2 regions of the Enterococcus saigonensis genome follow, and region 2 is predicted to be linked to the other one. Evidence: riboswitches for the same ligand, from Rfam matches in the RefSeq annotation. Region 2 holds a riboswitch; the other holds the start of a gene.
What was found. A riboswitch is a leader RNA that binds a small molecule or an ion and turns the genes downstream of it on or off. The one in region 2 is predicted to bind tetrahydrofolate.

Region 1: another riboswitch for tetrahydrofolate. It lies ahead of EsVE80_RS00510 (folate family ECF transporter S component); the one in region 2 lies ahead of EsVE80_RS02675 (folate family ECF transporter S component).

The regions. Positions count from the first base shown of each region.
Region 1 is NZ_AP022822.1:112,961-119,857, forward strand. It holds gene EsVE80_RS00490 (APC family permease) at 1-942, shown strand, start outside; gene hutH (histidine ammonia-lyase) at 1,001-2,584, shown strand; gene EsVE80_RS00500 (YitT family protein) at 2,664-3,539, shown strand; gene EsVE80_RS00505 (HutD/Ves family protein) at 3,556-4,134, shown strand; THF riboswitch at 4,140-4,237, shown strand; gene EsVE80_RS00510 (folate family ECF transporter S component) at 4,282-4,806, shown strand; gene EsVE80_RS00515 (bifunctional folylpolyglutamate synthase/dihydrofolate synthase) at 4,848-6,179, shown strand; gene EsVE80_RS00520 (DHH family phosphoesterase) at 6,323-6,897, opposite strand, start outside.
Region 2 is NZ_AP022822.1:580,321-587,217, forward strand. It holds gene EsVE80_RS02650 (hypothetical protein) at 1-417, opposite strand, end outside; gene EsVE80_RS02655 (TatD family hydrolase) at 840-1,610, shown strand; gene rnmV (ribonuclease M5) at 1,607-2,200, shown strand; gene rsmA (16S rRNA (adenine(1518)-N(6)/adenine(1519)-N(6))-dimethyltransferase RsmA) at 2,184-3,071, shown strand; gene EsVE80_RS02670 (hypothetical protein) at 3,274-3,903, shown strand; THF riboswitch at 4,172-4,273, shown strand; gene EsVE80_RS02675 (folate family ECF transporter S component) at 4,313-4,840, shown strand; gene EsVE80_RS02680 (glycoside hydrolase family 3 protein) at 5,010-6,182, shown strand; gene EsVE80_RS02685 (ABC transporter ATP-binding protein) at 6,249-6,897, opposite strand, start outside.

The DNA of each region.
Region 1 (6,897 bases), 470 kb from region 2:
AATACGTTAATCAGCATTTGTCTTGTCATTTTTCTATCAGTTATCAATAGCATGGGGATCAAAACCTCCAAAATTTTTACCATCGTTATTACAATTGCAAAATTAATTCCGATTATTGCGTTTACGTTGATTGCAATTTTCTTTATTAAAAGTGGGATTAATGGTGGCAATTTCACACCATTTTTGCAATTAAATCCAGATTTAACGCTATCAAAAGCGATGGCTTCCACCTCGCTTACTGTTTTTTATGCTTTTATCGGTTTTGAAGCTTTGCCAGTGGTTGCAGGTGAAATGCGAAACGCCAAAAAAAACGTACCAAAAGCCATTATTGGTTCTATCAGTATTGTTTCATTGCTTTATTTTATGATTATTGCCGGTACAATTGCGATGCTTGGAACAGGCATCTTACAAAGTAATGCACCAGTTCAAGATGCTTTTGTCAAAATGATTGGACCAGCAGGTAAATGGATTATTTCCATCGGTGCTTTAATTTCTATTGCAGGCTTAAACATGGGGGATTCCTTAATGATTCCTCGTTACGGTGCTTCTATTGCCGATGAGGGCTTGTTACCAAAAGTTATTGCTAAGAAAAATAAAAAGAATGCACCTATTATCGCCATTATTTTTTCTGGATTATTAACGATTGCCTTTTTGTTAAGCGGCTCTTTTGAGCAGTTGGCAGAATTATCTGTTGTCTTTCGTTTCTTCCAATATATTCCAACCGCATTGGCTGTTATTTGGTTACGAAAAAAAGACATGGACAATGTCCCAGCATTCAAATTACCTTTTGGTCCGGTAATACCAATAATTTCGATTATCGTTAGTATTTGGATGGTAGCCGCGGCAAATCCAATCAACTTAGTAGCCGGTGTTGTTGGCGTTGTTGTGGCGAGTATCTTATATGTCATTTTGAACAAAAATAAAATGAAACAAGCAAATTAAGTTTGTCTTGGCTTGGAAAATTCAATCAAACCAAGAGATTAAAAAGTGAGGGAAAATGATGAATACTTTAATGAAAGATCAAACACAAAATTTTGATAAATCTGCTGTAATTGTTTTGGATGGTGCAAGTTTAACATTAGAAGACGTTATCGCAGTTGCACGGCATCATGTACGCTGTGAAATTGCCGAAAGTGCCAAAGAAGCGGTGATTGAATCCCGTAAAATCGTTGACAAAATCGTTGAAGAAAGGCGTGTTGTTTACGGTGTGAATACTGGTTTTGGCTCATTGTGTAACGTCAGCATTTCAAAAGACGATACCGTGCAGTTGCAAGAAAATTTGATTCGTACCCACTCTTCTGGTTATGGCGATCCGTTTTCTGAAGACATCGTGCGGGCCATTATGTTAATTCGGGTAAACTCATTAATTAAAGGGTATTCAGGAATTCGCTTAAGTACCGTTGAAAGTTTATTAGCCATGTTAAATGCTGGGGTACACCCACATATTCCAGAAAAAGGTTCACTGGGGGCATCTGGTGACTTGGCACCATTAGCACACATGGTTTTACCGTTATTAGGACTAGGAAAAGCTTATTACAACGGTGTTTTATATTCTGGTAAAGAAGCAATGGAAAAAGCTGGACTAGAAATTATTCAACTCAGTGCTAAAGAAGGGTTGGCTTTTATTAACGGGACAACGGTTTTAAATGCTGTCGGTGCGTTAGCCACCTATGATGCGATCCAATTATTAAAACTTTCAGATATCGCCGGAGCGCTTTCTTTAGAAGTTCATGATGGCATTTCGAGTCCTTTTGAAGAAGATTTGCATACGATTCGTCCGCAAAGTGGACAATTGGCAACGGCCCGTAATATTCGCCGCTTAATTGCAGACAGCCAATATATCACACAAGCAACCCCAGACCATGTACAAGATCCGTATACCTTGCGTTGTATGCCACAAATTCATGGCGCAAGTAAAGACTCGATTGCATATGTGAAAGAAAAAGTAGAAATTGAAATTAATTCCGTGACAGACAATCCGATTATTACTAGAAACGGCGAAGTTATTTCAGGGGGGAATTTCCATGGGGAACCATTGGCCCAACCCTTTGATTTCCTAGGAATTGCCGCAGCAGAAATCGGGAACGTTTCAGAACGTCGCGTAGAGCGTCTAGTGAATCGTCAGTTAAGCAAACTGCCATCTTTCTTAGTGAAACACCCGGGGCTAAATTCTGGATTTATGATTACGCAATATGCGTGTGCGTCTTTAGTTTCTGAAAATAAAATTTTGGCACATCCAGCAAGTGTGGATTCTATTCCATCTTGTGAAAATCAAGAAGACTTTGTCAGCATGGGGACAACAGCAGCTCGCACAGCTTTAGAAATTGTCAAAAATTCTCGTCGCGTCGTAGCCACAGAAATTATGGCTGCCTGTCAAGCATTGGATATTAAAGGCTATCAAAGTGGCCTTGGAAAAGGAACAAAAGCTGCCTATGATGCTTTTAGACGCGAAGTTTCCTTTATTGAACACGATAAAGATATTGAAATGTACGATGAATTGAACAAAGCAACGGCTGTTTTAGAAAATGGCGACTTCTTAAAAGAAGTCGAAAACAAAGTTGCATTGGATTTACAATTTAACTAATGTTGTCATAGGCCAGTTTGAAAGTGTTTAATCCGTTAGTAGATACTTCACTTTATAAAAAAGGAATGTTATGTAAGTCATGACACACTTCAAGAAAAGAGAAATCTGGCAAGATATGGTGACAAAATTAACGGTTATCTTAATTTATGCCTTCTTATATTCCTTGGCGCTGAATATCTTTTGGCAGCCAGGGAATATTTATGCAGGAGGACTTACTGGGATTGCCCAGATTTTGGCAACCGTCTTTGCCAAAAATCAGATTGCGTTGCCCATTTCCATTATTTATTACCTTTTAAACGTCCCGATGTTCATTTTGGCATGGTTTAAAATCAATCGCAAATTTGTGTTATATACCATTCTTTGTGTATCGGCGGCTTCTTTTGCAATACACATTGTCCCAAGCACGACGCTGACAACAGATCCTATTATTTGTGCGATATTTGGCGGGGCCATTAATGGTTTTTCATTAGGCTTAGCTTTAAAATATGGTCTTTCAACAGGTGGAATGGATGCGTTAATTATCACAATCAGACAAATGACCGGGCGCAGTATTGGCGTTATTTCCATTATTTTAAACGGCATTATTGTTTTAATTGCTGGGTATTTATTTGGCTGGCCGTATGCGTTTTATAGTGTACTGTCCATTTTCGTTAGTGGCAAAGTGACTGATTTGGTTTATGTGAAACATAAAAAAGTACAGGTAACAATCATTACGCAAAAACCAAATGAAGTAATTCCTGCTTTGCAAGAAAAACTTAGTCGTGGGATTACAATTATTCCCCATGCATTAGGTGCCTATAATCAAGAAACACAAACTATTTTGATTTTAATTATTACCACTTATGAAATGGAAATTTTAGATCAAATTATGAAAGAAGTCGATCCTAAGGCTTTTGTTAGCGTGACACAAGATATTAAAATTCTTAGTCAATTTGAGGAACTAGATATTGTTTAGCAGGAGGTGATAGCTGGTGTTTGAAAAGAAAGGAAACCAAGACTATGTTACACGTGCTTGGTCAGGTGGCCAAACTACTGAAATTTTAATCGCGCCAGAGGATAGTTGTTTGACAAAGCGAAACTTTGATTTTCGACTTTCAACCGCAACGGTCGCCAGTAAAACCACTGAATTCTCCGATTTTACCGGCTATGAACGTTTTATTATGTCTTTGGATGCACCAATTACGTTGCAACACCAAAATATCATGATCCCGCTTCAGCCTTTTGAAATCTATCGGTTTGACGGTGGTACTACGATGCAAAGTCACGGCAAATGCCAAGACTTCAATGTGATTTTTAAAAAGAAGTATCAGGTTAGTGTAACGGTACTACAAAATAATGAAACAGTTGTACTTTTTACCAAAGGACAGAGTATTTTATATGCTTTACAGACTATTAAAGTAGAGGTATCTGCTTTAGAAACAGTGGCTGAAGTTTTACTCCAAAAAGGAGAGTCACTAGTTTTAAAAGGACAAAAACAGCTACACGTAATAAGTCAAAAAACGTCTTTTTCTCGCAACAAAGTCGCAGTCTTGACACAAATAAAAGAATAGAAAAAAACAGAGTAGAAGATAGAGCGTTAAGTGTCAAAAGGATGGGATGTTGCCTTTTGGACGAAGAAGTGAACTTCACGATTTTATCTTTGCATTCGCTGCATAAATATATTGTGTGGCAGCTCTATTTAAGGAGATGCACGAAAAATGTTAAAGAAAAAAATAGATGCACATTTTATTGCAACAATGGGATTATTAATTGGTTTAATGGTCGTTTTGTCCCAAGTTTTAGGTTTTGAAACGCAATTATTAAAAATTACGTTTGATTTTATACCAGAAGTTGTGATGGCAAGTTTGTTTGGGCCTTTTTGGACGGCAGTAGGTGCCGCTGTTGCTGATATTATTGGCAACACATTATTAGGCAAGGCTCCGTTTTTTATTGGCTTTACCTTAAATTCGTTTATTGCAGGGGGGATTTATGGCTATTTCTTTTATAAAAAGCCCATTACTATTAAAAATGCTTTCTTGTGTGTCTTGTGTAATACCTTACTTATCAGCTTATGTTTAACCCCGATTTGGTTATCTATGATGTATAAAATACCATTAACTGATGCTAAACTTTGGAGCATCCGATTACTAAAAGCAGTTATTATGCTTCCTGTGCAAACGGGACTAATCGTATTTTTTGGCAATGCCTTACCGTTTAAACGCTTAGCGAAGAATCTAGTTTAAAAAGTTTAAGAAGATTCTATTTCAGATGGAGATGATTTAAGATGTTTGCAACAGGAGATGAAGCAGTGGCATGGATTCATTCTCGTAAAAAATTTGGTTCCCGCCCAGGATTGACACGTGTCAAAGCATTACTGCGTTTATGTGGCAATCCTGAAAGAACGATTAACGGTATACACATTGCTGGAACAAATGGAAAAGGTTCAACCGTCACATATTTGCGCTGTCTTTTAGAGACGCAAGGCGTAACTGTCGGGACCTTTACATCACCTTATGTTGAAAGTTTTTACGAACGAATTTCGATTGCTGGTAAAGCAATACCAGTTAACGATTTTGTGAAACTAGCCAATAAATTTCAACCCTATGTAGCGCAGATGGATGAGCAGACTTCTTATCAAGGAATAACGGAATTTGAAATTTTAACTGCAATGGCTTTTTATTATTTCAAAAAACGCGTAGACGTTGCTATTTTTGAGGCGGGGATTGGAGGATTGCTAGATAGCACCAACGTCTTTACTCCGATGTTGACGGCTATTACAACAATTGGATTGGATCATACAGATATTTTAGGAGAAACAAAAGAAGCAATTGCCAAGCAAAAAGCAGGTATTATAAAAAATAAAGTTCCCATTGTAACAGGGAAGATTGAACCTGAAGCCTTAGAAGTAATTCGAAAAACAGCGTTAACACAAAGTGCACCTTTTTTTTCACTTAAAGAGGATTATCAGGTAATATACAGCTCACAAAATGACCAAAGAGGAGAAATTTTCACTTTCAAAAATAAAAATTATTATTTTGAAAATCTAACTGTTCCGCTTTTAGGAAAGTACCAAGTTGAAAATGCTGCTATTGCTATACAATTGTTCTTATTATACTGTCAAAAACAAAAAAAACAGGTTTCAAAAGATGCGCTAGTTTCGGGATTAAAAACAGCCTTTTGGCCTGGTCGGATGGAGCAAATTTCTACGAAGCCTAGGATTATAATAGACGGGGCACATAATCCCCATGCGATAAAAGAATTTGTAAAAACTCTCCAAACAGAATTTTCAAAGGGGACCAATTATATTTTATTTTCGGCGCTTACAACTAAAAATATCAATGAAATGCTAAATCAGATTCAGCAAATTCCTAATAGTCAACTTGCCATAACTACCTTTGAATATCCTCGGGCTTTAAAACAAGAGGATTGTGGTCAGTTTCATTTGACGTATTATCCTGACTGGCAAGATGGAATACAGGAGCTGATAGTAAAAATGCAACCAGAAGATACGCTATTTATTACGGGTTCTCTTTATTTTATCTCTCAAGTTCGAACGTCTTTTTTTAAAGATACTAAAGAGTTGATTAGCCCAAAAGTAGCTTTATTAGCGTATTGATTTTTTAGTCAGGACTAAGGATAGATTTTTCTAAGAGAGTGTATGAAAAAATTAGGATATTAAAACAAAACTAAAAAAACTCTTTTTCTTTTTTCGCGTCACTTTGGCTGGGAAAACAAGAAAAAGAGTTTTTTTTATTCGTCTTAGCGTGTAATGTCTAAAAATAAACGTAATGCGTTATCTGGATTTTCACTATCTGAAATAAAGTATTGAATTTCAGCAAAGGCGCCACCGGAAGCACGCTTGTGTCCGCCACCGTTAAAGTAACGTGCAGCAAGTAAAGACAAGTCGATATCGTCATTGTTGGTACGTAAAGAGACGCCTTTGCCATTTAGCACCAAGCTAAAATCAACTTCTTTTTTTGTTTCCGGATGTTCTAAACGTGCTAATGCATTTCCTAAAACAGAAGTGTATTGTTCGCCAAATGTGTAGGCGAAAGTTTTGCCAGCTAAGACACCAAATTGGGCTTTTAGCGTTTTACTACGAACATAATCTGCTTCTTTTTCTTTTAATGCCGCAATAATTTCGCTGTAGTCAGAAAGTAAAGTGAGGCCAGTTGCCATTATGCTTCCCATCAGCTCAATGCGTTTTTCCCAACTGTAGAAATAAAATAGATTGTTGAACTCCGCTGCGGCTTCTTTATAAGCTGCATTTGGATTCAGTTGCCAATCCCAACAGTCATAACAGCGAATAATATCGGCAACATTAGCTAGTCGTT
Region 2 (6,897 bases):
CACATTTTTTAACCAAAAAGGATCGCTTGAGCTGAATTTCAAAAGCAAAGTCGATAGGAGTGGTACGCCGTAAAAGAAAAAGGCAGTGAGATTTAGCTGCCAATTACGTTTTAATTCCAGCAGAGATAAGACAAACAAAAGTGCAGATAAGATGATACCAATTGGTGGAAATAAACTGGTTAGGAAAAGATAAATTGAACTGTATAAAATCATCATAGGGCCTTTGACTACAGCAGCAAAGGTGATAAAGATGAAGATGAGTAGCAATTGGCCGGTAAAGCTGAATTTTAGCATAAGGCCAAATAAAGCTAAAATAGCAAAGTGTCCCCAAGTCACAATTTGATCTTTCGTAGTTTGAGAATATTTTTGACGCAAGTATTGTGCAAATTGCGGGTATTTGTGATTAAAATTCTCCATATTTTAACTCCTTTTTGTAATAAAAAATTTGGGACTAATAAAAGATAAGTAAGACGCTAAAGCGGGCAAAGAACTAACGACTTTCCTTCTTGTAAAGAAAATTCGTTATCCTACTAGATTTTGAGTAAAAAAACTACTTTAATTATAAAGAAAAACGAGAAACTTAAATCAGACTTAGGGCGGATTTTGCAACGTTAAGAGATTGGGTTTTAAAAGATTAGAGCAGGCTAACAACTAAATTTTTACAAAAGTTATTTTTTTATAGGGGCTTTACTTTAGAGACAAACGTTTTTGTGCTAAAGTTACTAATGAAATGAAAGTGAGTAGCGATAGTTTTATACTGTGGATTATCGTGTTATGATGGAGCTGTTTGTCCTCATTTAAATTAAACAAAAGATAAATTAATTAAGGAAGTGAATCTGGTGATTTTTGATTCCCATACACATTTGAACGCGGAGCAATTTAATGAAGATATTCCCGAAACTATTCAACGGGCGAAAGAACTTGGTGTAACGGAGATGGCTGTGGTCGGTTTTGACACGCCGACAATTGAAAAAAGTTTAGCTTTAAGTCAAGAATATGCCAATATTTATAGTATTATTGGCTGGCATCCAACCGAAGCAGGTAGCTATACAAAAGAGATCGAAATTCAACTGCAAGAACAATTGACAATGCCTAAAGTAGTAGCCTTAGGTGAAATTGGTTTGGACTATTATTGGATGGAAGATCCAAAAGAAGTACAAGAAAAAATTTTCCGTCGCCAAATTGCGATTGCAAAAGAAATGCATTTGCCTGTTAGTATTCATACCCGTGACGCGCTAGAAGATACGTACCGTATTTTAAAAGACGAGAAGATAGCAGAGATTGGCGGAATTATGCATAGCTTTAGTGGTAGTAGTGAATGGGCAAAACGCTTCTTAGATCTTGGTATGCATCTATCTTTTAGCGGCGTTGTGACTTTTAAAAAAGCACTAGATGTACAAGAGGCAGCGACGATTGTTCCTCTTGAGCGTCTTTTAGTGGAAACAGATGCGCCTTTTCTAGCACCAGTTCCTTATCGTGGTAAACGTAATGAACCAGGCTATACGCGCTATGTGGTAGAGAAAATTGCAGAATTACGTCAAATACCTTTTGAAAAAGTAGCAGCTATTACCCGGGAAAATGCCCATCGTTTGTTTGAGATTGCCCAATGAATAAGCCGGTAATTGAAGAGATTATTGTCGTTGAAGGAAAAGACGATACAAGAAGGCTGCAAGAAGTTGTTAAAGCAGATACCATTGAAACAATTGGTTCAGCAATTAACGATGATATTTTAGCTCAAATTGAACATGCTTATAACACGCGAGGTGTCATTATTTTTACGGACCCAGATTTTTCTGGAGAAAAAATCCGGAAAATAATTATGGAAGTTGTACCTGGGGCAAAACATGCCTTTTTACCTCGTAAGGAAGCTACCCCTAATCGTAGTCATGGTTCTCTAGGCGTAGAACATGCTAGTGATGATGCAATTTTAGAAGCTTTACGAAAAGTTGTGACACCGGTAGATACGAATGAGGAAATTCCTTTAATCAGTAGACAAAGCTTAATAGACTATGGTTTAATAGCGGGAGCTTCTGCCAAACTATTACGGGAAAAACTCGGCGATAAATTGAAAATTGGGTACACTAACAGTAAACAGTTGACCAAGAGATTAGCAATGTTTCGTATCACGCCCGAAGAATTAAAGACAGCGATGCAGGAAATCAAAAAAGAGTTGGAGGACGACCTTGAAAGACACACGTGATATTGCCACACCTTCAAAAACCAAAGAAATTTTACAAAAGCATGGGTTTACCTTTAAAAAAAGTTTAGGCCAGAATTTTTTAACAGAACCCAATGTTTTAAGAAAAATTGTTGCTACAGCTGAAATTGATGAACAGACGAATGTCATTGAAGTAGGTCCGGGAATTGGTGCCTTAACAGAACAATTAGCAAAATCTGCCAAAGAAGTTTTAGCTTTTGAAATTGATGATCGCCTAATTTCCGTCTTAGCAGATACATTGCATGACTATCAAAATGTCAAAGTGATTCATCAAGATGTTTTAAAAGCAGATTTGCTGAAATTAACGACAGAAAACTTTACTGATAATAGTCTTCCATTAAAAGTTGTGGCAAATTTACCTTATTACATTACAACGCCAATTATGATGCATTTTTTGGAAAGTGATTTACCAGTAGCTGAAATGGTTGTAATGATGCAAAAAGAGGTAGCTGATCGTATCTCGGCTGTACCAGGGACCAAAGCATATGGTTCTTTATCAATTGCTGTGCAATACTTTATGGAAGCGAAATTAGCGTTCATCGTTCCAAAAACAGTTTTTGTGCCTCAACCGAATGTTGATTCGGCTATTTTGAAATTAACTCGTCGTAATCAACCAGCTGTGAAAGTTGTAGATGAGAGAGAATTCTTTAAATTAACCAAAGCAGCTTTTCAATTACGGCGGAAAACACTTTGGAATAATTTACTTCATGCTTATGGAAAAGATGAAGAAACTAAAACTTGGCTGCTACAAAGCTTAGAACGAGCTGCCATTGACCCGAAACGACGGGGAGAGACATTATCCTTGGCTGAATTTGCTGCTTTGAGTAATGCGATGTTGACAATTAAAAAGTAGAAGATGAAAAAGCCTTTCGCTATTTGGTGCGAAAGGTTTTTTTATTCATCAATAGTTTAATGAAATATTTCAGTATTCTTTCGTGAAAGAAATCAATATGTCTTGACACATTGGCTGATTACCAATAAAATAGAAAAGAATTAAGTGTCTTGACACTTAAATTAAGATTAAACTAAACGTTGTATTTTTCAAGGAGGAAAAAATGAGAAATAATTCTGTGCGTCATCTAACTATTGCAGCACTATTAATTGGCTTGGGAATCATGATTCCGATGGTTATGCCCAAAATTGTAATTGGACCAGCATCTTTTACCTTAGCAAGTCATGTGCCATTATTTATTGCAATGTTTTTTTCGCCAGCAGTGGCTATTGCTGTTTCATTAGGGACAACTTTTGGTTTTTTAGTTTCGGGATTACCAGTTATTATTGCGTTGCGTGCGTTAACTCATGTCATTTTTGCAACAATTGGGGCACTTTATCTGCAAAAAAATCCGCAAATCGTATTACAAAATGGACAATTTACTTTAGCCAATGTTCGTTTTCAAATATACAATGTCATATTGGGGTTGATTCATGCAGCTGCAGAAGTAGTCGTTGTGCTTGCTTTTAACATGATTAATCTTGGTACACCAGGAACTTATGATGGCGGTGTCTTTTATTTCTATTTTGTCTTGTTAGGCTTTGGCGGTGTGGTGCATAGTTTAGTGGACTACAATATCGCGTATTTTGTAGCAGGAACACTAAGTAAACACTTTGATATTCCTATATTTACAAAGGCGTTGAAATTACAAAAAAGCGTTATGAGTAATGTGAAAAGTGCGCTAACAAAATAATCACTTTTTCCTGTCATAAATTTATGGCAGGATTTTTTTTCAAAAAAGCAGAAAGAAAAATTATGACATTTTAGATGGGGACTTATCTAAAAGTAATTAATGGAAATGAATAGAATTTTAACGTCAAACGTGAGAGCAATTTATTTTTGGTGTAAGCACTTAGAATCTTAACGTTCGTTACAAATTTTTAAGACCTAAAGTGTGATTAGCTTGTTGTAGCAATAGATTCGTGCTATATTTTAGGCGGGGTTTTTATAGCCTCAAATATGACAGAGTAGGAAATAAAGCGTTAAGTGTCTGAGGGATGGGATGTTGCCCTTAGGACGAAGAATTGCATGCAATTCGCGGTTTTATTTTCGCATTCGCTGCATTATTTTATGCGGCAGCTCTATTAAGGAGATGCTGAGTTATGAAAAGAAAAGTCGACGCTTACATGATTGCGGTCATGGCAATGTTGATTGCTTTGATGGTTGTTTTGTCGCAGGTTTTCGGGTTTGAAACCCAATTGCTAAAAATCACTTTTAGTTTTGTACCTGAAGTGGTGATGGCAACTTTGTTTGGTCCTTTTTGGACTGGAGTCGGTGCAGTGGTTGCAGATGTGATTGGCAATACTTTGTTAGCAAAAGCACCATTTTTTATCGGCTTTACGTTTAATGCCTTCTTAGGTGGACTAATTTATGGTTTTTTCTTTTACAAAAAAGAAATTACATGGAAAAATTCTTTCTTGTGTGTGCTAGTAAACACTGTAGTTTTTAGCTTTTGCTTAACACCACTGTGGTTATCATTAATGTATGGTATTGATTTGACCAATGCAGGTTTATGGACGACACGCTTGATTAAGGCCGCCATCATGATTCCTTTAGAAACAATGATTATTTATATAGTAGGACGCGCTTTACCGTATCGACGTCTTGCAAAAAGACTTCATTCGAATTAAACAAATACCCGTCCTTCATCCCAGGGCGAAAAAAACCGTAGGACTTGTCTTCAGACAACTCCTACGGTTTTTTTGATGGAAAACAAAAGCGGTATTTCCATGCTTTACAGTTACTCATGTTAGAATAAAGTAGAGAGTAAAAGTAATGGAATTGTTTTAAGGAGGAAAAATGAAAAATTTTTTGATTATTCTTTTGACTGCAATTATTTTAGTTTTAGGAAGCTTTTTTATTTTAAATTTATTTTTTGATTTTACGGGTAAGCAAGAAAATGAAAAAAATACAGCTTCTTCTAAAACAGTAATAAAAGAAATGCCAACTTCTAACAGTGAAGAAGTGGATCATAGTGTAAAAGAAAAGCTGAAAAATATGAGTTTAGAAGAAAAGGTCGGACAATTATTTTTTGTTCGGGTACCAGAACAAAATCAAGTACAAGATATTGAAACATACCATTTAGGTGGTTATGTGCTCTTTGGGCGTGACATGGAGAATGAAACAAAGGAGAGTTTGATTGAAAAGATAAAAAGTTACCAAGATGCTAGTGATATTCCTTTACTAATTGGCTCTGATGAAGAAGGAGGCACAGTCACACGTCTTAGTCAAAATGCCAATTTAATCACAGCCCCCTTTGCTTCCCCACAAGCATTATACGAAGCGGGCGGTTTTGCAGCGATTAAGTCCGATACTATTAGTAAAGCAAAAATTCTCCACGAATTTGGCATTAACGCAGGATTATTTCCTATCGCAGATGTTGCAACAGATCCTAATGCCTTTATTTACGATCGTACGATTGGTTTAGATGAAGAGGAAACCAGTGAATATGTCACTACAGTTGTAAAAGCATTGGCAGCAGAAAAAAGTGGCTCTACCTTAAAACATTTCCCAGGATATGGAAATAATCGGGATTCTCATGTTGAAATTGTACATGATACCCGGAGTTTGCAAGAATTACGCCAAACCGACTTTAAACCATTTAAAGCGGGAATTAAAGCAGGAGCAGACAGTATTTTAGTATCACATAATATTATTACGCACATTGATCAGACAAAACCTGCCTCTATTTCTAAACCGGTACATGATGTATTACGAAATGAATTAGGATTTAAAGGTGTGATTATGACAGATGATATGGATATGGCGGGCTTAGCTGATTTTATTTCTCAAGCAGAGGCAGGCTTAGCTGCCTTACAAGCAGGAAATGATTTGATTATGTCTTCTAGTTACCAGGTGCAAATTCCGACTATTTTAGCAGCGATAAAAGCAGGTAAATATGCGGAATCTGACTTAGATACAGCAGTTGTACGTGTTTTAACATGGAAAAAAGAGTTGGGTCTATTGAACTAAATAAAAAAATTGGCGCACATGCAGCTTTAGATTTGATTGCATGCGTGCCAACTTTTTTTATTTAGATTAAGATTGCTCGAATTGTGCTTGGTAAAGTTCAGCGTAATATCCTTTTTGGGCTAATAAACTTTCGTGGCTACCTTGTTCCACAATTTCGCCTTGATCCATGACGAGAATTTTATCAGCAGCTTGAATCGTGGCTAAGCGATGAGCGATAACAAAGCTCGTTTTTCCTTTCATCATGGCTAAAAACGCTGCCTGTATTTTTTGCTCGGTGAGAGTATCAACAGAGCTAGTAGCCTCATCTAGGATTAGTAAATGAGGTTCAGAGATCATGGTACGGGCAATTGTCAATAATTGACGTTGTCCGTCTGATATTTTGATACCACTGGCTCCAATGAAGGTATCTAATTTTTGTGGAAGACGTTGCACGTAATCATACATATAGGTTTTTTGTAAGGCTTCATAAATTACGGCGTCAGTTGCATGGGGGTTACCATAAGTAAGGTTTTCCCGCAAGCTGGCGTCAAAAAGCCAAGTATCTTGTAATACCATTCCAAAACTTTGACGTAAACTATCGCGACTGATCTGACGAATATCGTGGCCGTCTAAAGTAATCATTCCAGCATCAACTTCATAAAAACGCATCAATAAATTGACTAATGTTGATTTTCCAGCACCGGTTTTTCCTACAATCGCAATTGTCTCGCCAGGA